3 regions of the Mesorhizobium sp. Cs1299R1N3 genome follow, and region 1 is predicted to be linked to each of the others. Evidence: riboswitches for the same ligand, from Rfam matches in the RefSeq annotation. Region 1 holds a riboswitch; each other region holds the start of a gene.
What was found. Region 1 has a riboswitch for cobalamin ahead of metE (5-methyltetrahydropteroyltriglutamate--homocysteine S-methyltransferase). Riboswitches for the same ligand answer to the same signal wherever they lie in the genome.

Region 2: linked by a shared signal. The riboswitch ahead of O7B34_RS10025 (CbtB domain-containing protein) and the one ahead of metE (5-methyltetrahydropteroyltriglutamate--homocysteine S-methyltransferase) in region 1 are both predicted to bind cobalamin.
Region 3: linked by a shared signal. The riboswitch ahead of bluB (5,6-dimethylbenzimidazole synthase) and the one ahead of metE (5-methyltetrahydropteroyltriglutamate--homocysteine S-methyltransferase) in region 1 are both predicted to bind cobalamin.

What each region holds. Positions count from the first base shown of each region.
Region 1 is NZ_JAPYKQ010000001.1:136,102-143,651, reverse strand. Features, by position in the region: gene O7B34_RS00640 (ABC transporter ATP-binding protein) at 1-1,485, opposite strand, end outside; gene O7B34_RS00635 (helix-turn-helix transcriptional regulator) at 1,810-2,559, opposite strand; cobalamin riboswitch at 3,066-3,266, shown strand; partial or broken gene metE (5-methyltetrahydropteroyltriglutamate--homocysteine S-methyltransferase) at 3,357-5,695, shown strand; gene O7B34_RS00625 (response regulator transcription factor) at 6,271-6,960, opposite strand.
Region 2 is NZ_JAPYKQ010000003.1:309,215-316,764, reverse strand. Features, by position in the region: gene O7B34_RS10070 (ABC transporter substrate-binding protein) at 1-427, opposite strand, end outside; gene O7B34_RS10065 (RidA family protein) at 696-1,079, shown strand; gene O7B34_RS10060 (creatininase family protein) at 1,136-1,939, shown strand; gene O7B34_RS10055 (tyrosine phosphatase family protein) at 1,944-2,453, opposite strand; gene cobD (threonine-phosphate decarboxylase CobD) at 2,450-3,496, opposite strand; gene cbiB (adenosylcobinamide-phosphate synthase CbiB) at 3,495-4,469, shown strand; gene cobO (cob(I)yrinic acid a,c-diamide adenosyltransferase) at 4,466-5,080, opposite strand; gene cobU (bifunctional adenosylcobinamide kinase/adenosylcobinamide-phosphate guanylyltransferase) at 5,082-5,597, opposite strand; gene O7B34_RS10030 (CbtA family protein) at 5,590-6,393, opposite strand; gene O7B34_RS10025 (CbtB domain-containing protein) at 6,409-6,588, opposite strand; cobalamin riboswitch at 6,625-6,823, opposite strand; gene O7B34_RS10020 (aromatic ring-hydroxylating oxygenase subunit alpha) at 6,961-7,550, shown strand, end outside.
Region 3 is NZ_JAPYKQ010000004.1:304,328-311,877, forward strand. Features, by position in the region: gene ribB (3,4-dihydroxy-2-butanone-4-phosphate synthase) at 1-1,098, shown strand, start outside; gene O7B34_RS12610 (MFS transporter) at 1,118-2,338, opposite strand; gene O7B34_RS12615 (TetR/AcrR family transcriptional regulator) at 2,458-3,066, shown strand; gene O7B34_RS12620 (hypothetical protein) at 3,153-4,136, shown strand; partial or broken gene bluB (5,6-dimethylbenzimidazole synthase) at 4,304-4,882, opposite strand; cobalamin riboswitch at 4,965-5,145, opposite strand; gene O7B34_RS12630 (histone deacetylase family protein) at 5,324-6,250, shown strand; gene O7B34_RS12635 (exodeoxyribonuclease VII small subunit) at 6,254-6,505, shown strand; gene O7B34_RS12640 (DUF2277 domain-containing protein) at 6,597-6,863, shown strand; gene O7B34_RS12645 (pirin family protein) at 6,904-7,550, shown strand, end outside.

The DNA of each region.
Region 1 (7,550 bases):
GGCCCGTAGCGTGAAGCTGAGACCGCGCACCGCCCATCGCTCCGCTCCCGGATATTGGAATCCCACGTCTTCGAAGACGAAGCCTTCTCGGATTGGACAAGGGACCGGCAGCGGGTCCTTGGGCGTCAGGATTTCAGGCTCTAAGTCAAAGAACGAGAACAGGTCCTTGAGGAACTCCGCCTGACCAGCGGTTCTGGCGAAACCCAACAGCAGCGATGCCACCGCCTCGCTCAGTTGCAGGAATGAACCGGCGAGGAACGTAAGGTCGCCAACGGTGAAGTTTCCCTGTAGCGCACCCCATATGATGTAAGCGTAAGCGCCGTAATAGGCCATCGTGCCGACGGCGGTGAATAAACCGCTCCACATCGTGCGCCGTACTGCCAGCTTGCGGTTTGCGGTATAGAATTGGTCTGCAAGCTGCACATAACGATCGATGAGAAAGCGGCTCAAGCCGAAAATCTTAACCTCTTTGGCCGCCTCCACGCTGGTTGCCGTCAGGCGTACATAGCTATGCTCGCGCTGCGCGGGCGTGCGGCTGAAATGGAGCGAATAGCTCCTCGCATTGAAATAGAATTCGCCGAGAAATGCCGGCACCACCGCGATCAACATCAGAACGACCAGCCAGGGAGCAATGATCAAAAGGCCCACTGCGAAACTAATTGCCTTTATCATGCCCGCCGCCTGATAAAAAAGGGAGAGCAGCGTCATGGAATTGCTTGTCTGGACGCGCGCACGTTCGAGCTGGTCCTGAAATTCGGCGTCCTCGAAATCCTTTAGATCCAACGTCGCGGCATGTTCCATAAGACGGACGCTTGAGGCGATTGTAACGCGCTCGGCAAGTACATCTTCCACGAGAGAGCTGACGCGGCTAAACAAATCGGTGAACACGGCCAGCCCGAACCCGGCCGCGATCAACAATAAAAGCTGATGCAACTGCTCGTCATGAAAGGGCAGGGCGGGCGCCCCCAATTGGATTTGGTGGCTGACCTCGTCGATGATGAGCTTGCCGACATAGAGTTTGCTGACGGGAAGCACCGCATCGACGAGCCTCAACAGCAACGTGGACAATGTTAGATACGGGCTTGTGCGCCACACCATCGCGATAAACAGGACTATGGCGTGAAGCGTGCCGAGCCGCTTCTTCGTCGAACGCACGCCCGGTGGCGAGGACGTATTGTGACAAGGAGCCTTTGGTTGAGGAGCTTTGGGATTTTTGCCATTCGGGCTTTTCATACTAAAAACCTCGCGTCCTCTGATGCGAAGGATCAATGGACTGCTCCTTGCCTGTGTGTCGGTCATGCTAGTTTCGGTCGGCGGAGCTCGCCCTATTTCCGACTCCACTGCGGGTTGGCACGCTGAGATGGGGATGATTTCTCCTGCGCCGAGTTGCAGGCTGATTGCCAATCTGCCGCGCAAACGCCGTGCCAGGTGAAAGCCCTTCAATGCGACGGGTAGATTGTCGAAGCGCAGTCCGATGGCCGACATTGTCGGTCATGCGTCACCCTGCTGCGTTCGTTTCGGCGGGCATTCTATGCCGCGTCCCCACCGAACAACTGATCGTCGATTACCGGTCGATGCTCACGCTGACCGATGTGGAGATCATAGACCCAGGCGCGAAGACTGTTCGGCGACCGCACACCCATCGTGGGGCATGCAAACAACAAAGCGATTGAGATCTGGGCTGTCTATGCAGTCGTGCCAGGGTGACTTGATGCTGTCGCTGAGCCCGAGCATCTCGGTTGTCCTCCAGTTTCGAGGTCAACCAATGGTTCATCGCGGACCGATGCGGCATCACGCGATTGCGTGAGGCTAGCTGATCAGCCCCAGGCGGAAAGCTGTCGTGATGGCCTGCACGTTGCTTGTCACGCCGAGCCTCTGGCGCACCAATCGCAGATGCGTATCTGCCGTGTTGCGGCTGATGTTCAGGTGATCGGCGATCTCGACGACGGTAAGCCCCTCGGCAACCCAGCGCAGGACGTCCTGTTGTCGAGGTGACAGACGCACTGGTTTCGAGGTCTGTTTGCCATCGGCAAGAAGGGCCGCGCATCCGAAGGCGCAGGCGGCGACAAACTGAAAGGCGAGACGGTCGTGAGGACCCGGCTCGAGCTTCTCCCCTGCAACGGAAAATCCCACCGGTTGCCCATTCAGTGTCGCAAACGGAATCGTGAAGCCGTCACGCAGATTAAACTCTGATGCCTCCGCCATGATTTGTCGGCCGAAGGAACAAACCCGGGAAACTTGATCAATCTCGCTCCACCGGAAGGGCGTGACCCCACGCTTCACAAGCTGAATCGTAGGGTCGCGATGAAGATAGCCTTTGGAGAAATAGCGCTCCGACCATTGCCGCGGCCAGGCGTCAAGCAGCACATGGGAAATCTGCTCGCGCCTCAGAGCACGCGGCGGCGGGATCGGTCCTGCCAGCACGTTTCTGGCGCCAAAGCGCTGGGCATAGGAAATCAGGTGCTGGCAGATTTCCTGCTGGCTTGAACTCTTGCGGATCTGATTGAGAAACTCGAACGTGTCATCGAGGTGCCGACGCCAAAGCGCAGGTGCTTCCATAACGCATTGCTTCCATGATGGTGATGGTAGTGGGGGGTTGGGGCTGGGGTGGATTGCAGGCATTAAGCTGCCGCATTGCTGGCCGACTGGTGCTGGTCGACAACTCTCCTCGATTCTTGTTGCACCGGTTGAGCGAGCTGCTCGGGTTAAGCTCGACAGCGGGATGCCAACCGCGAAGCCGACCGACCGGCGGAGCGGTCCGTTCCCTTCCCGCGTCTGCCGGATGCCTGGGAAATGGCGTGTGATTGCATCCGCCTATGCTCACTTCGAGTATATCGGAAATGTTGCTTCCAGCATGGTCGGAGTCAACCCCCAACAACAGGCGGTATGGCCCTGCGACAGTTCGCCATCAGGACAGAGGAAAGCGGAAGGGCTTGCCGAAGCGCTCTTCAAGGATGGTCGCATTCAACCGACTTCGCGGCTATCTGCACCTCACGAGCGACCACAAAATCGGATAACGGCATAAAGATTTCTTTATGTCTCCTTGACAGGAATCTTCTCTTTGGCCAATGTCAGGTTGTCGTGGTTCTCTGATCCGGTTAGTCGCATCAGAGCTAAGAGGGAAGCCGGTGAAGATGCCGGCGCTGCCCCCGCAACTGTAAGCGGCGAGCCAAGCCCACTCATGTCACTGAGGCCATGCGCCTCGGGAAGACGGGCAGAGGTGTCGACCCGTGAGCCAGGAGACCTGCCTCGGCGAACAAGGTCCACAGGCGGGGTGTCTCGGTGGGCGTGGTAACCGGCTTTGTCTGCTTGCCAACGTCTGCCTTGCGTCCACGCCCCAATCATCGGGGTATGGTATGTCTCTCTCTCGGAAAGTTCCTGTTGCCACACTTGGCGTGCCGCGCATTGGGCGCCGTCGCGAGTTGAAGCGCGCGCTGGAGGCCTACTGGTCGCGAAAATCTTCCGCTGCCGACCTTCTCGAAACGGCGCGGGCGCTGCGTGTCGCGAACTGGACTGAACAATGCGACCGTGGCGTGACCATAATTCCGTCCAACGACTTCTCGCTCTACGATCATGTGCTCGACACGGCAACAATGGTCGGCGCTGTGCCGCCACGTTATGGCTGGACCGAGGGGGAAGTCCCGCTCGACACTTATTTTGCCATGGCGCGTGGCAGCCAAGGAGAGGCTGCCGGACTTGAACATGCCAATCACAGTGACGCGGTTGCCGCGCTGGAAATGACCAAGTGGTTCGACACCAACTACCACTACATGGTCCCGGAGCTCGTCGACGACCAGGCCTTTGCTTTGTCGTCGGCAAAGCCGGTGGATCAATTTCTTGAGGGTAGGGCGTTCGGCGTTCACACCCGCCCGGTCATTCTTGGGCCCGTCACCTTCCTCAAGCTGGCCAAGTCGCCTACCCGGGACTTCAACCCAATTGCGCTGCTCCCGCGGTTGCTGCCGGTCTATGAGGAACTCCTGCGCCGCCTGAAAGTGGCGGGCGCCGACTGGGTGCAGATCGATGAGCCGGCGCTCGTGCTCGACCTCATTCCAAACGAGCAAGATGCGTTCAATTTCGCCTACGACCGTCTTTCCAAAGCGGCGCCGGAGCTAAAGATCATGCTCGCCACCTATTTCGGCGGATTGAACGGCAATCTCGAGACCGCTCTTTCGCTTCCTGTGGCGGGCCTGCATCTCGACCTTGCACGCGCTCCTGAACAATTGGAGGCGGTGGGCCGGCTTGCGCCAAAGGGCCTGGTGCTTTCGCTTGGCCTGATCGACGGTCGCAACGTCTGGCGTGCAAACCTGCGGCCCATCCTTGACCGGATCAAGCCGGTCATCGCGGGCTGGCCACTGGAGCGAGTGGAGATCGCGCCTTCGTGTTCCCTTCTGCATGTGCCGATCGACCTGGAACTGGAAACAGCGCTCGATAGGGACATAAAGTCGTGGCTCGCATTCGCGGCGCAGAAGATGGACGAACTGACCACGATCGCCCGGGCCCTGTCCGAGGGCCGGGAGGCGGTTTCAGCAGAGCTGGAGTCCTCCACCAAAGCAGCCGCCGCGCGTTTGACGTCCCCGAAGGTGCATGACCCGCGGGTCGAAGGACGCCTTGCCTCTATCGACGAATGCATGACGCGCAGGAAGAGCGGTTTTTCTGAGCGCTCCAAGCTTCAGGACGAAACGCTCCGCCTACCGCCTTTCCCCACTACGACGATCGGCTCCTTCCCGCAAACACCCGAGATTCGCAATGCGCGCGCGGCCCATGCAAGGGGAGAACTGAGCTATATCGACTATGAGGCGTTCCTTAGGAAAGAGATCGAGGCAACCATCCGTTGGCAGGACGAGATCGGGTTGGACGTGCTGGTGCATGGTGAGTTCGAACGAAATGACATGGTGCAATATTTCGGTGAGCAGCTTTCCGGATTCGCCTTCACGCAGCACGCCTGGGTGCAGAGCTACGGGTCACGTTATGTGCGGCCGCCGATCATCTTTGGCGACGTATCGCGCCCCAATCCTATGACGGTGCGCTGGTGGCGGTACGCTCAATCGCTGACAGATAAACCCGTTAAGGGCAACTCACCGGCCCAGCGACGATTCTGAACTGGTCCTTTGTACGCGACGATCTGGCGCGCTCGGTCGTTTGCCGTCAGATCGCGCTCGCCCTCCGTGGCGAAGTGGGTGATCTTGAAAGCGCCGGCGCCAGGGTGATTCAAATCGACGAAGCTGCACTGCGCGAGGGCTTGCCGCTGCGCAAATCCGAGTGGAAGCTTTATCTCGAATGGGCCATCGAGTGCTTTCAGCTCGCTTCCACGGGCGTGTATGATGTGACCCAGATCCACACGCACATGTGCTACTCCGAATTCAACGACATAATAGAGGCGATCGCGGACATGGATGCCGACGTGATCTCCATCGAAACCTCGCGCTCGCAGATGGAATTGCTCGACGCCTTTCAAACCTTCGATTATCCGAACGAGATCGGACCTGGCATCTACGACATCCACTCGCCACGGGTGCCGGGAGTTGATGAGATGACGAACCTGCTCTCTCAAGCGCGTCAGCGCCTTTGTGACAGTAAGATCTGGGTCAACCCCGATTGCGGTTTGAAGACACGTCAATGGGAGGAAGTCCGTCCGGCACTTGTCAACATGGTAGAAGCCGCGCGTTTTCTGAGAGGTGCACCAAGGGCCGCCTAGCAAAAGCGTATACCCTCGCCGGTGGGGGCCGGATACACTGCCCTGAAGCGGATCGAAATTGGGTGAACGCAAGAGGCGAACGGGCAACGCCATTTCGTTAGGAATGTGTGGCAGTGCGCTGACGGCATTGATTTGACGGGTCCGATGCCTCTTCCAACTCGTCGGTCAATATACCGACCACCTTGCCAATAACGATGCCGTCGCGTCGGAGCGCATCTCTAACAGCGTGCCGTCGGATCTGCTCATCTGAACATTGAGAGTCGTAAAGTGATGCGGTTTGAATCCTATGCGTGGGGCGGGTGACGGCCTCCTTTCGTCTGAAAGGGCCGACTGATTGCTTCCACCAGATCGTCCCACGCAAGAGTTCGGCATGAGATGTTTTCTCCCCAAGCGCGCACGGGATCGTCATGCGTCGATCGCGGTAGTCACAAGTCAATGAGGTTATATCGCCCCAAACTTCACCGGAAGCGTCCACGACGTCGCAAAGCCGCCCGCTCGCTACAGCGCTATTGAGGGCGCGCTCGCGAGCAGCTTTTGCTCGGCCAAGCTACTACACCACGCGCCCGATCGTCATCTCAGATTTCCTGCTCTTCGAGCGCGTAGCCGCCCGAGCGTATGGTTCGGATGACGTTGTGGGGGGAGAGCGCCTTTCTCAGTCGGCTGACATGGACGTCAACTGTGCGAGGGCCAACATAGATTTTTTCCGGCCAAGCGGCGCTAACCAGTTCGTCGCGGCTGCATACCTTGCCAGGGTTTTCCATCAGGTGGCGCAGCATGTTGAACTCGAGTGGGCCAAGATGGAGCTGCTGGCCACTGCAGTGTACCCGACGGCTTCTGAGCTCCATATTAAGCTGCCCGCAGGTCAGCGCCCCGTCGTTCCCGCCGTTGGGGGTTAGGCGAGTCCGCAGTTTCCCGTCTAAATACGCGAGCAATTTAGCCGGCGCGAAGGGCCGCAGGAAAGTTTCGTCAATGCCGGCTTTGAGCAGATCGAGCTGCTGGTGCTCGGCGCCGGAAGCGATAAGGGCGATCACGGGCAGTGCGTCGGTTTGCAGCTCGCCTTTCAGCCGGGCGCAGATCCCCGGGCCGGTAGCGGTAGCCGGTTGGCAATCCAGGACAACAGCCTGCGGCTCGCACTCAGTCGTCTGCAGGATCGCGTCCTCGACGCCACCGGCCAACACGGTTGCGAAGCCGTCCACCTCCAGGACATGACTGAAGAACAGGTAGAACTCGGCATCCTGCGAACAGATCAGGATTAACGGCTTCATCTGCGTCCTACGTCAATGGAGCATTCAACGTCGGTCGTCAGGCAGCTCGCTCGCAATTGCCGCGTTGCTACGCCTGCCCTTGCTTCGGTCAGCGCCACCGGACATTTCCCTTACGGCCAGCGGCTGATTGGCAATTTGGCGTGCTCTGGAAACGAAGATCGACCCAAACACACCACATGCGGGTCGTTGGCGGCCAGGATGGAGAGTCCGGATCAGCTGTTCGATCAGGTTGGGCAAGCAGACCCAGCCGGTACGATCCGAGCTGGTGCGATAAGGAGTCCACGCAAATCGCAGCGATCATTTCGGCTCAATCTCCTCCGGTACGATGCCTGCTTATGCGCGCACTATCTGATGCTGACCTGACAAGGTCGCTTGCTACTTCGTTCCAGTTCTCTCAGCGCATCAAATGCCTCTCGGCAGTTCCTTGTCTCAAGACCAGAAGATCAAAATTCGTGCCAACGCGGAGGGAGTCGCAGAGAAGATTTTGAGACTTTTATTTCAGCGGTTTAACGGGAACGCAGCAGAAGATGAGGCGGAACCCACAGTGTCGCGGACTCGACAAAACGCTGCATTGCTGTCAGCCGCCTAAA
Region 2 (7,550 bases), on a different contig from region 1:
TCTGCGCACCTTCATCGCCCAGAATGTACTGCTCGGCGTTCTTCAGGTCTTCCCATTTGTCGAGCCCCTCACCGGGGTGGGACATGATGACCTGCGGATCCTTCTGGAAATCGGCGGCCACGACACGCATCGGAATGCCCTGCTGGACGGCATCGAAGGCCGACAGCAAATTGCCGCCCATGTAGAAATCGATCTTGCCGGCAAGGAGCATCGGCCGGCCGCTGACCTGCGGGCCGCCCTGCATGATGGTGACATCGAGGCCGCAGGCGGCATAGGTGCCATCCGCCACGGCCTGGTAATAGCCGCCATGTTCCGGCTCGGCGAGCCAGTTGGTGCCGAAAGTGACTTTTTCATTCGCCGCCGCGCCCAATGTGCTGGCCGCAAGGAGAGCCACCACCGCGACCGAAATCTTCTGTTTCACGTACATTGACCACCACCCTTTATTTGCACCAGCGCGCTGCGCGCCGTGCTTGACACCAAAGATTCAAGAAGCAAGACACATGCCACCGGCGTCGCGCGCCGGGACCCGCCCGCCTGCACCACAGCCATCTGCGAAAGCCGGAAAGGTCGTGCTGCACCGAAGGGCATCGTGCCTATTTTTTGAACGCCTGTCCACAATCGCACCGGCGACATGCACCGCCATCTTGATGGTGCAATGCATCCGGCCTTAGGCTGGCGATATCCAGGAGATTGCCATGTTCAAGTTCCTCACCCCGAAGTCGATCAAGCCGCCCTTTGCCCGTTACAGCCACGGCGTCGAGGTGCCGGCCGGCAAGCGGCTGGTGCTGTGCTCGGGGCAGGTCGCCATCACGGCGGACGACCAGATACCGGACGACGCCGGTGCGCAGGCCGAACTTTGCTTCAGGAACATCGCGGCGATCCTGGAAGAAGCCGGGCTGGGATTGCCGGACATCGTGCGCATCAATGCCTATGTCACCGACCGCGCGCATCTGCGGCCCTATATGGAGGTCCGCGACCGGCTGTTTTCAAGCCCGGCGCCGGCCTCGACGCTGATGATCGTTTCCGGCTTTGCCCGGCCCGAATTCAAGGTCGAGGTCGAGGCGATCGCGGCCGGGTGATCGACAGGCCGGCCACACCGCGCTAGGTCTGCCCTGATCATTTGAAGAGGCGTGACATGACCGTAGCAAAAAGACGCGTCTGGTGGGGCGATTACCGGACAACCGAGTATGCCTCGATCGATCCCGAGACGACGATCGCGGTGCTGCCGGTCGCGGCGATCGAGCAGCATGGGCCGCATCTGCCCGTCTCGACCGACACCTCGATCATGAACGGCATGCTCGACACGGTGATCGCACGCCTGCCCGAGGACCTCGATATCCGCATCCTGCCGGTCCAGGCGGTGGGCAAGTCGAACGAGCATCTGCACGCGCCGGGAACATTGACCCTGCCGGCAACGACGCTGATCGAGGCGTGGACCGAGCTTGGCCTGTCGATAGCGCGCGCCGGCGTGCGCAAGCTCATCGTCGTCAATTCCCATGGCGGCAATGAAGAGATCATGGGCATCGTCACGCGCGAACTGCGCGTGCGCGAAAAGATGCTGGCGGTGAAGACCAGTTGGCAGCGCTTTGGCCGTCCGGCCGGCATGTACACCGAACTCGAGGACCGCCACGGCATCCATGGCGGCGATGTCGAGACTTCGCTGATGCTGCATTTCCGGCCGGATCTCGTCGACATGGGCAAGGCCGACAATTTCGTTTCCAACGTCGCCGACGCGGAGAAGGAATTCGCGCTTCTGCGCCAGACCGGCACGCATGCCTTCGCCTGGATCGCCAGCGATCTCAACCCGAACGGCGTGGTCGGTGACGCCAGCATTGCAACGGCGGAGAAAGGCCGATTGACGGCGGAATATCAGGCCGATGGCTTCATCAGCCTGGTGCGCGACGTGCGCAAGGCAAAGCTCGCCGACTGGCTGAAATAGCCGCCTAAATATCGATCTTGAGTGCGAACGGCGTGCCTTCGAAGGCGTCGGCGCCGCGCCCGATCGTTTCGACCGCCTCGATCATGCGGCCATTGCGCTCGAGCAGCGTGTCGGCCACCGCGATCAGCCGTGGATTGGGCGTCGCCGAAGGCGACAGCGCGCGCAAGGTCTGCGCCAGTTCCACCTCGTCGCGTTTCGGCGCCAAAGCCGCGGCGATGATATAGGCCGAGGCGGTCGAGCGGCTGATGCCGGCATAGCAGTGCACGACCATCGGCTTTGCCCGATCCCAGCGGCGCGCGAAATCGAGCAGATTGCGTACATGCTCCTCGCCAGGCATGGTCATGCCGTCCTGCGCCACCGCGATGTCGTGCATGACCAGATGCAGGTGGTTTTCCCGGGCGATCGAGGTCGGACGCACCACCTCGGTGCCGGCGGCAAGCAGCGACAGCATGCGGTCGGCGCCGGTCCTGGCCACCGTTTCCTCGATCTTCGCCAGCGAGCAGACATGGATCATTGTTTCGAACCTTTCGACCGATCCTCGCGCCGCGACGTCCAGTCAGCAAGGGCGAATTCAAGCCTGCGCCATTCTTCCTCGCTCGCCGGCAGGCCGGCGCGCAGGGCATGCGGCCGGTCGGAGAAATGCCGGAGCAGGATGCCACTCTCGCCAAGCGCGGAAAACAGGCCGCCGGCATCGGGCAGGCTGAGATAGCGGAACAATGTGGTGCCGCCCGCGACGCGAACGCCGAACCGGCCAAACAGCGCATCGAGCCGCACCACCTCATCCGCCAGCGACGCCCGTATCGCATCCTGCCAGTCGAGATCGGCGAGCGCGCGGATGCCGTATTCCAGCGCCGGTCCGGCGACGGCCCACGGCCCGAACTGCATGTCCAACCGTTCAGCCGTCGGCGCATCGGCAAGCGCGAACCCAAGCCGCAGGCCGGCCAGACCGAAGAATTTGCCAAACGAACGCAGCACGATGATGCCGCCCTGGGCGACATCGCCGGCGAGGCTGTGTTCGCGTGGACCGACATCCATGAACGCCTCGTCGACGGCCAGCAGCCCGCCCTTGGCGCGAAGTCCGTCAGCCAGCATCAGCAGCCGGTCGCGCTCGATGATTCGCCCATCCGGATTGTTCGGATTGACGATGATGGCGAGGTCAGCGTCGACCAGCGCCGCGAAATCGCTGACCTCGACCACCTCATGCCCGGCAATCGCCGCCGCCCGGGCGTGTTCGGCATAGGTCGGCCCCAGCACCATCGCCTTGCCGGGCTTCACCAGCGAGGCTACGCGCGGCAGCAGAATTTGGGTCCCGGGCGCCGCCACCACGTTTCCCGCGGAAGGCGCGCCATAGGTGTTGGCCGCGATCTCTATCAGTTCGCGCCCACGCGCGGCCTCCGGCAACCGCCACAGGGAGGTGGCGGGCAGGTGGAAAAGCGGGTAGGAGTGCGGATTGATACCGGTCGAGAGGTCGACGAAAGGCAGCACGGCATTGGGGAAAAGCACCCTTGCCCGGCCAAGACTTCCACCATGGTCCACCGCTCCTTCAAGAAGCTTCATGTCAGTCCTGATCGCTTTCCTGTCCTTGGTTGTCGAATTCGTCCTTGGTTATCCCGACTGGCTGTTTCGCGCCATCGGCCATCCGGTGACGTGGTTCGGCAGGCTGATATCCTTTCTCGACTTGAGGCTCAACCGCGCCACTGATCCCGACGCACTGCGTCGCCAACGTGGTGTCCAGGCGCTTTTGGTCATCGTGCTGGTGCCGGCGCTGACAGGTCTTTGCGTGCAGCTCGTTCTGCTCTGGTTCGTCCCCTTGGGATGGATCATTGCCGTCCTTCTGGCAACATCGCTTCTGTCGCAGAAGAGCCTGCACGAACATGTCGAAGCCGTCGCCGACGCGCTCGACAGTGGAGGCCTCGACATGGGCCGCGCCGCCGTCTCGCGGATCGTCGGCCGCGATCCCGAAACGCTGGACCGGGCAGGCGTCTGCCGTGCGGCGATCGAAAGCCTGGCGGAGAATTTTTCCGATGGCATCGTCGCCCCCGCCTTCTGGACCGGCGTTGGCGGGCTGGCCGGCGGCGCCGCCTACAAGGCGGCCAACACCGCCGATTCGATGATCGGCCACCACACCCCGCGCCATGAGGCGTTCGGCTGGGCGGCGGCGCGCTTCGACGATTGGATCAACCTGCCGGCATCGCGGCTGACCGCGCTGCTGATCGTGCTCGCTTCCTTCTTGGTCGAGGGCGCCGACCCCCACGGCGCCTGGCAAGCGGTACGGCGCGACGCGAAAAAACACCGCTCGCCCAATGCCGGCTGGCCCGAAGCGGCCATGGCCGGCGCGCTTGGTCTGGCGCTTGCCGGGCCACGCAGCTATGGCGGTGTCATGGTCGACGACATCTTCATGGGCGAAGGCGGCCGCAGCGATGTCGACAGCGGCGACATCAGGCGGGCGCTGCAACTCTACCGTATCGCTGATTTCCTGCTGATTGGCTTGTTCGGCCTGGTCGCGGTGATCGCTGTTCTGGTTTTCTAAAACTCGATGCCCTGCTGGGCTTTCACGCCCGCCGAGAAATGATGCTTGGTGGCGCCCATCTCGGTGACCAGATCCGCAGCCTCGACCAGCGCTGGCTTGGCGTTGCGGCCGGTGACGACGACATGCAGGCCCTCGCGCCGGCCCTTCAGCGCCGCAACCACCTTGTCGAGATCGAGGTAGTCGTAGCGCAACGCAATGTTGAGCTCGTCGAGCACGACAAGGCTGATCGAGGGATCGTCGATCAATTCCAGTGCCTTGGCCCAGGCGGTCTCGGCAGCGGCGATATCGCGCTTCAGGTCCTGCGTCTCCCAGGTGAAACCCTCGCCCATTGCGTGCCAGACGACGCGGTCGCCGAAGGCGGCAAACGCATCCTTCTCGCCGGTGTGCCATTTGCCCTTGATGAATTGCACGACGCCGACGCGATTGCCGTAGCCGAGCATCCGCAGCGCCAGCCCGAAGGCGGCCGTGGTCTTGCCCTTGCCGGGACCGGTGTTGACGATCAGCAACCCCTTCTCGACCGTCTTGCTCGCAACCTCGGCGTCCTGCACGGCCTTGCGCTTGGCCATCTTGGCGCGATGGCGTTCTTCATCCTTGCCGTCGATGTCAGTCATTTCACTTCACCTTGAGCGGTAGCCCCGCCACCATCAGGAGCACCGTGTCGGCAACCGCGGCGACCCGCTGGTTGAGCCGGCCGGCGTCGTCGCGAAAACGCCGCGCCAGCGCATTGTCGGGCACGATGCCTTGCCCGACCTCGTTCGACACCACGAACCACGGTCCGCGCGGCCGCGACAGCACGTCGGCCAGCCGTCGGCACTCAGTCTCGACGTCGTGATCGGCCAGCATATGATTGGTCAGCCATAGCGTCAGGCAGTCGACAAGCACCGGCTGATCATCCGGCAAGGCCTCCAGCGCTTCGGCAAGGTCGAGCGGCGCGTCGATGGTCGACCAGCCCTCGCCGCGCCGGGAGCGGTGCAGTGCGATGCGCTCATGCATCTCGTCGTCATAGGCTTGCGCCGTGGCAATATAGGCCCATGACGAGGGCAATGCCGTCACCAGGGTTTCGGCGTGCGCGCTCTTGCCGGAGCGCGCACCACCGATGATGAAAGTCAGCTTGCCGCGATCAGGCAAAGCTGTCGCGCAAGCTGGTCGCCGTGCCGGTGAAGCGCCTGCGCACCACGCCCACGACCGCGCCGAGCACCAGCCAGAACACCAGATTGGTCACCGTCACCGCCACCACGAACTGATGGTGCAGGCCTTCCGGGATAGGCGTCTCGAAACTGTCGGGCTGCGGCGCGCCGACGACGTGCGGGGCGACGATCAGCAAGACGGCGAGGATGGTCAATGGCAGCGATCTGCGAAACACTATCAGGCCAAGGCCGATAGCCGTCGCCGCGGCCGTTGCCGTCCACCAGATCTGGCGCGCAAGCAGATCGGCCGCCGGCATTGCCGGCAGTTCCGGCTGCAGGCCGAGGCCTGGTGCCAGCGTGAACACGGCAAAGCCGGCCAGCCCCCAGAACACGCCCTGGCGCCAATTGCCGACGCCGCCGGCAAACTCGGAAACCGCGACCAGGACCAGCGCGAAGCCGATGCCGGTGACGATATTGGCAACCACGCTGAAGGCAAAACGCTCGACACCGTCGGCCGGCGCCCAACCCTCGTCTTCCTCCGCCGGTGCCGTGACTTCGGCGGGTGCTGGCGCGGCAGAACTCATCGCATTCCCAGCGGGCGCGACCGTGCTCACCGCATCGTTGCTCGCTGCTGGTGCAGCCGCGTGGTCATGGTGATGGCCGCCGCCGGCCTGTTCGTAGACTTCCGCCTTGAGGATCAGCGGCACTGTCGCATAGGCCTGCATGCAGGCGAGAACGACACCGGCCACGAGCCCCGCGATCGCCGCGACGAACACGACGTTGCGAAACAGATTCATGATGTCAGATCCTCGTTAGTGGCAGGGAAATGCCATCGAGTGGCGATAGTCGTGGGCGGCATTGTGGACCGCATCGATATGCGAGAAACCGACAAAGCCGACGACGAACATGCCGAGCAGCGCCGCGAGCGCGAGCTGCATGAAGCGCGACTGCGAGGAGACGGAGGCGCCGAGGGAGACGGAAGCGGTAGTCATGTCTTGTCCTTTCGCCCTCCACCCGAGGGCATCGAAGTCAGTTTCCTGTCGCCGGCAGGTCTCCTGGCTCGCGGATAAGCGCCCTTCCCCACCTTCCCGAAGGAAAACCTTCAGTGGCATATGGAGAGGACTACCGCACACAGTTGCGGGGGCAGCCACGGCATTGGACAGGAATTCCTGTCCGCACCGCATTCCCTCTTGGCTCCAAAAAGGAACCGACGACGTTGGTGACTATAGGGAAATTCGCCGCGCGCGGCAAACCAAATTCCGACAGTCGCCAGCGCAGGAGCGTCGTATCGGCAAGGCCGCTCCCCTCCTGATTGACAAACTTCATGGCCGGGTGTCGGCTGCCAACCTGACAGGAAGCCAGCCATGCAGCCTGATGCCAGCGGGCGCGAGCCCTATAGCGGCCTGACCCGAACCGAGCCGACCCTGCCCTCATCGGCCTATTGGGACCAGGAGAACTATCAGCGTGATCTCGACGCCATCTGGTACAGAAATTGGCTGCTCGTCTGCCGCGAGGCCGACCTTGCCCAGCCTTTGGCATTCCGCACCTTCCGCGTCGGTACGCAGGAAATCCTTGTGCTGCGCGACGACGCCGGCGAGTTGCGTGCCTTCCACAATACGTGCCGGCATCGCGGCTCGCAGCTTTGCCAGGAAAGCGAAGGACGCCTGAAGGCCCGGCTGATCACCTGCCCGTACCATGCCTGGTCGTATTCGCTGCGTGGCGATCTGGTGCGTGTACCGTCGAAATCGCTGCCCGACGGCTTCGACAAGGCCGACCACCCGCTTTATCGCGTTGCACTCTCGGTGTGGCGGGGCTTCGTCTTCGTCAATCTTGCTGAAGATGCCGCCTGCTCAGCGCAGTCATCCTTCGACCCGGCCTCCGGCGACCTCGGCAACTGGCCGCTGGACACGCTGGTGTCAGGCCATGTGCTGCGCAAGGTGATGAACTGCAACTG
Region 3 (7,550 bases), on a different contig from region 1:
CCTTACGACCAGAAGAAAATCGTCGAAGCAATTCGGGCCTTCGAACGCGGCGAGATCGTCGTCGTCATGGACGATGACGGGCGTGAGAACGAGGGCGACCTGATTGTCGCCGCCGTCCACTGCACGCCGGAGAAGATGGCCTTCATCGTGCGCAACACGTCGGGCATCGTCTGTACACCGATGCCGCGCGAGGAGGCCAAGCGGCTGAACCTCGCGCCGATGGTGGCCGACAATGATTCGGCCCACACGACCGCCTTCACCGTCAGCGTCGACTTCAAGCATGGCACCACGACAGGCATTTCAGCCGACGACCGCACGCTGACCGTGCGCAACCTTGCCAACGGCAATGTCGGCGCCTCCGATTTCGTCCGCCCCGGCCACATCTTTCCGCTCATCGCGCGCGAAGGCGGCGTGTTGATGCGCTCGGGTCACACCGAGGCCGCGGTCGACCTCTGCAAGCTCGCCGGCCTGCCGCCGATCGGCGTGATCTCGGAACTGGTCAATGATGACGGCACCGTCAAGCGCGGCCCGCAGGTCGCGGCCTTCGCCGAGGAGCACGGTCTCAAGCAGGTATCGGTCGCCGACCTGATCGCTTACCGGCAGCGCAAGGAAACGCTGGTCGAGCGCGTCGCCTGCTCCGATATCGAGACGCTGGGTGGCAAGGCGCAGGTCTTCACCTACACGCTGCCCTGGGACACGATGCATCACGTCGCCATCGTCTTCGGCGATATCCGCGACGGCGAGGACGTCCCGGTGCGACTGCATTCGGAGGACGTCGTAACCGACGTGTTCGGCACCAGCCACCGCCTCGACGGCATCATGAAGGCGATGGGCGAGCGCAAGCGCGGCGTCATCGTCTATCTGCGCGAGGGCTCGGTCGGCGTCGCCCACCAGGAGCGCAACCGGCCGGCGCCGGGCGATCGCGAGGACCATGAAGAGGCGCGCCGGCGCGAGAGCGAATGGCGCGAGATCGGCCTTGGCGCGCAGATCCTGAAGGATCTCGGCATTTCCTCCATCAACCTGATCGCCTCGCGCGAACGCCATTATGTCGGTCTCGAAGGGTTTGGCATCCACATCGCCAAGACCGAGATTATCTGAGCTCAAGAAATCCTGGCTGTCACTCGGCCGGGATTGCCGCCTCGCATCCATCCAACTCGCATTCGTGGGTGGCGAGGCTGCGCTGGCCGAGCAGCACCGTGACCAGTGCGATAACGCCCGATGCCACCGAAACCCAGAACCCGTTCTGGGCGCCGAACGCATCCACCACCGCGCCGGCAGCGAACGAACCGAGCGCCATGCCGATGCCGATGTCGGTGGTCACCCAGGTGATGCCTTCGGTCAGCATCGTCTCAGGCACATGCCGTTCGATCAGGCCGAAGGCGGTGATGAAGGTCGGCGAGATCGCCACGCCGCTGATGAAGACAGTCAGCGCGAGCACGGGCACGGTGCTGGCGGTAAGCGGCAGCAGTGTGCCGAGCGCGACCAACGCGACCGCGATGGCGAGCTGGCGCTGCAGCGGTGCTTTCAGGTTGAGCGCGCCGATGATGATGCCGAGCACGAAGGAGCCCAGCGCATAGACGCCGATGACGAGACTTGCGGCGCCCGGCTGGCCGAGTTCCTTGGTGATCGCCACCGTGCTCACCTCCGTCGTCGCGAAAGTCGCGCCGATGAAGATCATGGCGAAGGTGATGATTTGAACCGGCCGCAGGCGGATAGCCGAGCCGGTTGAGCCATGGTCCACCGGTCGCACCTGCGGTTCGGTCGAACGCTGCAGGATGAAGGCTGTCGAGCCCAGGGCTAGGAACAGCGTGCTGACGAGCACGCCCGCTTCCGGGAACAGCGCGGCGCTGAGACCAACCGACAGCGATGCGCCGGCGATGTAGACCAGTTCATCCGCCGCCGACTCGAAGGCGAAGGCGGTGTTCATCTCGGGCCGGCCCCGGAAAATCTCGGTCCAGCGCGCGCGTACCATTGCCGGCATGCTTGGCATCGCCGCGGCCAGCAATGCCGACACGAATAGCGTCCATACCGGCCAGTCCTGATTGGCCGATGCGATCAGGGCCGCGAATGCGAGCACGGAGATGACCGTGGTGGGGACGACAACCCGCGTCTGGCCGAGGCGGTCGACCAACCTCGATATTTGCGGCGCCAGGAAAGCATTGGCCAAGGCGAATGTCGCCGAAACCGCACCCGCCAGCCAGTATTCGCCACGCGTCTGCGACAGCATCGCCACGATGCCGATCGGCGCCATGGCGATCGGCAGGCGCGCCATGAAGCCGGCGGCGGCAAAGCCCCTGGCGCCAGGAGCGCGAAAGATTTCCGAGTAGGGGTTTTGCATGATCCTGTTCCTCGACAAGGGGCGATTCTACAATTACATACGAGACGTATAAGTGTTAAATAGACCATACGTCGCGTATGTCAATTGGCATACGGAGCGTATGTAGATAAGGCCAGAGCATGCACCGACCCCGCAAGGAGATGATCGCCGAGACGCGTGCCAAGCTGATCGCCGCGGCGCGCCAAGCCTTTGGCACCATCGGTTATGCCGAAGCGTCGATGGACGATTTCACCGCGTCGGCCGGACTGACGCGCGGCGCCCTCTATCATCACTTCGGCGACAAGAAGGGACTGCTGCAGGCAGTCATCGCCGAAATCGACGCTGAAATGGCCGCGCGGGTGAATGAGGTCGCGTCGAGGGCGCCAACCCGCTGGCAGCATTTCGTCGACGAATGCACGACCTACATCGAAATGGCGCTGGAGCCGGAAATCCAGCGCATCATGTTCCGGGACGGTCCGGCCGTGCTGGGCGATCCGGCACAGTGGTCGAATGCCAATGCCTGCGTCGGTTCAATGACCGATCATCTGACCGCGCTGCAAGAGGAGGGGGTGGTCGTGGCGGGCCTCGATCCCGAGACGGCGGCGCGGCTGATCAACGGGGCGAGCAGTCAGGCCGCGCAGCGGATCGCCAACTCGAACGATCCCGAAGCGACGTCGAGGAAGGTGGTGGTCGCGTTCAAGCAATTGCTCGAAGGCCTGCTCGAGAAGCCGGAAGCGCGGCCAAACTGACCCGCAATCGGGCTCCGCCACCGCTCGCAATTGACAATAGACGGTTTGGGCGCATCCTCCACAGCCACCTCTGGGGGATTCGGGGCATGTGGGATTTCGATATCGGCAGGTCGGTGTCCATCATGATGCGGACCTGGCCTTTCATCGTCTTTCGCATGATCGTCTATTTCGGCATTACGCTGGCCTATATCATGGCCACCGGCACGGGTGCCTCGGTCGGCTATGGCGTCGGCCATATCTCCACCGATCCCGACGGGCCGTTGTCCTTTGCCATGTGGGGCGGGATTGTCGGTTTCGGCCTCGTCTCGATCGCTGTCTACTGGATCCGCGAATACATCCTCTACGTCGTCAAGGCAGGCCATATCGCCGTCATGGTGCATCTGATCGACGGCCACGACGTACCCGACGGCCAGAACCAGATCGCCTACGCGAAAGAGGTTGTGACCGAGCGTTTTGCCGAGGCGAACATCCTTTTCGTCGTCGACCAGCTGGTCAAGGGCGCCATCCGCGCCATCACCGGCCTGCTGGGCGGCATCGCGGCTTTCCTGCCCATTCCGGGCCTGAGCGGCCTGGTCTCGTTCCTCAACACGGTGATCCGCCTGTCGCTGACCTATGTCGACGAGATCATTCTCGGCTACAACATCCGCATCAATTCGTCCTCACCCTTCGAGACCGCGCGGCAAGGCGTTGTGCTCTACGCCCAGAACGGCAAGATCATGGTCAAGAACGCCGTCTGGCTGGCCGTGATCATGTGGGGGGTCTCCTTCGTCATCTTCCTGCTGATGCTGGCCCCGGCAGCCGCCATTCTTTACGTCATGCCCGGACAGCTCGCCGGTTGGGCCTTCGTTCTGGCCATCGTCTTTGCCTGGGCCTTTAAGGCGGCGTTCATCGAGCCGTTCGCCATCGCCTGCCTGATGCAGGTCTATTTCAAGACCATCGAGGGTCAGGTGCCCGATGCCGCTTGGGACGCCAGGCTGGCCGATGCCTCGTCGAAGTTCCGGGAACTCAAGCGCAAGGCGCTCTCCACCTTCGACGGTTCGCGCTGGGGCACGGCCGGCGCGACGCGCTGATCGGCGGGGTTTGCCGGCGCAGCGGCGACGGTGTTGAGGCGGGCCACCGTAGATTTGAGCGATGCTTCACCTTGCCCGCAAAAAGTCTCGCTCATGATCAGGTCGGGCAGCGGCAGCCGTCGGCCCCAGCCGTGCGTTTCGAGGTCCGGTTTTGGCGCGAACTCCGAGACACGGCCGACGCAGAGATAGGCGATCGGCGTCACGTGGTCGGGGATGGACAGTAGCCTTTTCAGCGCTTGCGCCTCGATGATGCTGACCCAGCCGACGCCGACTCCCTCGGCGCGTGCCGCCAGCCAGAAATTCTGCACCGCGCAGACCGTGCTGTAGAGATCCATTTCCGGATTGTGCCACCGTCCCAACGGCGAGCCTTTCGAGCGCTCACGGTCGCAGGTGATACAGATGTTCAATGCGCTTTCGCAGATGCCTTCGAGCTTGAGCTTGCGGTAGAGCGCCCGCCGGTCCGCCTCGATTGCCGGCAGTTCCTGTTCGCGCGCGGCAAGGAACAGGTCGCGCACCTGCGCCCGTCGCGCGGCATCGCGAATGACGATGAAATTCCAAGGCTGCATGAAGCCGACCGATGGCGCGTGATGGGCGGCAAGCAGCAGCCGCGCCAGCACCTCGTCGTCGATCGCTTCCGATGTAAAATGGCTGCGGACATCGCGCCGCGTGAACATGGCGCGGTAAACCGCGTCGCGCGCGATCTGATCAAATCCATCGCCCGTTGGAGCGGTCATAGCTTCCGGCATCGCTTGTCCCCTTGCGATTGCAGCAGATTCCGTGCGTCCAAGAGGGCGCACGTCGCTCTGATGCCATCCGCCTGACCATGCGGATGACGATGCCTGCCAGGCCGGTCTTCTGGCTCGGGATCAACCCGCGTCCGGTGCCTTCCCGTCATCGACAGTGGCATTTACCGGCGCGGTCCCCCTCACAGCGTTGGGCACGCCACGGTATCAAACCGTGTTCCCGATTCTCCCGCTAGAGCATTTGCAGCCAAGTGGAATCACTTGGCGTCGCGGAATGCGGCTAAAACAACCGTCCGGCAGGCACCAGGCAGTGGCGGCGACCTTACGCCGAAGGGCCGGCGACGCCAATCCCCGCAGCGACATGAATGGACGCAGGCGTGATTTTCCCCAGCGATCAAGCCGCAACGCATGGCCATCACGGCGCCGGGGCACTAGATAGGGGACATGGCCACTCGTCTCTACACGCACCCGATCTTCCTCGAACACATCACCCCGCCAGGTCACCCCGAGCGGCCCGACCGCTTGCGCGCCATCGAGCGCGTGCTCGACGACGAAGCTTTTGCCGTGCTTGACCGCGTCGAGGCACCGCAAGGCGACGAGGCCACCATCCTCTACGCGCATCCCGCCGATTTCGCCGCGCGCGTGCGCGCCGCCATTCCCGATGAAGGCCTCGCCCGCATCGACGCCGACACCACCGCCAGCCCGAAGAGCTGGCAGGCGGTGATCACGGCGATCGGCGCCGCCAATGCCGCCGTCGACGACGTCTTTGCGGGCCGCGCCGACAATGTCTTCGTCGCGGCCCGTCCGCCTGGCCATCATGCTGAAAAGAACACGGCCATGGGCTTCTGCTTCTTCAACACGGCGGCTATCGCTGCCCGCTATGCGCAGAAGAAGCATGGCGCCGAGCGTGTCGCCGTCGTCGATTGGGACGTGCACCACGGCAACGGCACGCAGGATATTTTCTGGGACGATCCCTCGGTGCTCTATTGCTCGACGCACCAGATGCCGCTCTATCCCGGCACCGGCGCGAAGAACGAGACCGGCGCCGGCAATATCGTCAACGCGCCGCTGGCGCCGCAGACCGGCAGCGAGGTGTTTCGCGATGCTTTCCTGTCGCGCGTGCTGCCGGCACTCGACAATTTCGCGCCCGACCTGATCATCATTTCGGCCGGCTTCGACGCCCACCATCGCGACCCGCTGGCGGAGATCAATCTGACCGAGGACGATTTCGACTGGGCGACCGGCCAGCTGATGCAGCGTGCCGCGCGCCATAGCGGCAACCGGCTCGTCAGCCTGCTCGAGGGCGGCTACGATCTGCAGGGATTGGCATTTTCGGTCGCCGCCCATGTCGGGCGACTGATGAAAGGATGAATGATGACTGCTGAGATCAACGAAGACGTCAAGGCGATGAGCTTCGAGCAGGCACTCGACGCGCTGGAGAAGATCGTCGATGATCTGGAACGTGGCGACGTGCCGCTCGACCAGTCGATCCGGATCTACGAGCGCGGCGAGGCGCTGAAGGTGCATTGCGACCGGTTGCTGAAGGCCGCCGAGGACAAGGTCGAGAAGATCAGGCTGTCGCGCGACGGCAAGCCGGTTGGAACCGAGCCGCTCGACGCGGAATAGGCCCGGAGCAGCCTTACCGACTTTTGGACACGATCATGATTGAGGATACAACTCGTCCCGATTGAAACGGACAAGAGGAGATACGGAAGCGATGTGCAGAAACATCAAGACCCTGTTCAATTTTGATCCGCCGGCAACCAATGACGAAGTCCGCGACGCGGCACTCCAGTTTGTCCGCAAGCTCAGCGGAACGACGCGACCGTCGAAACAGAACCAGCATGCGTTCGATCATGCGGTCGAAGCCATCGCGGCATCCGCGCGCGAATTGCTTGATTCCCTCGAAACCCACCAGCACCCGCGCAATCGCGAAGAGGTGGCGGCCAAACTGAGAGCAAAGGCGGCGATCCGGTTCGCCTGATATGTCCAAAGCGGCCACCGAGCGCTGATGAGGAGAGTTCATGAGCTTCTTCCCGGGGAAAGACCCTGAGGCCGGCGATGCCTTCGCCAGCGACCAGATCGAGCTGATGGTCATCCCCAACGCCAAGGATATTGGCGGCTTCGAGGTGCGCCGCGCCTTGCCCACCGCCAAGAGAAGGCTGGTCGGGCCGTTCATTTTCTTCGATCGCATGGGCCCCGCGATCATGCGCGCCGGCCAGGCGCTCGATGTCCGTCCGCACCCGCATATCGGCCTGTCGACAGTGACCTATCTGTTCGATGGCAAGATCAGGCATCGCGATTCGCTCGGCACCGAAATGGTGATCGAGCCCGGCGACGTGAACCTGATGACCGCGGGCCGCGGCATCGTCCACTCCGAGCGCACGCCGCAGGAATTGCGCGGCGCGCCGATGTCGATCTCCGGCCTGCAGACTTGGCTGGCTCTGCCGGATGGCAAGGAAGAGGTTGCACCGGTGTTCGAGAACACAGCGGCGCTGCGGCTTCAAGAGATCGATGCCGAAGGCGTCAGCGGCCGCGTCGTCATCGGTGACTTCCAGGGATTGCGGTCCCCGGTGCGGGCAGATTCCGACACGCTCTACGCCGATTTGCGGCTGGGGCCTGGTGCCAGCGTCAAAATCCCGGCCGATGCGGAAGAGCGCGCCATCTACAC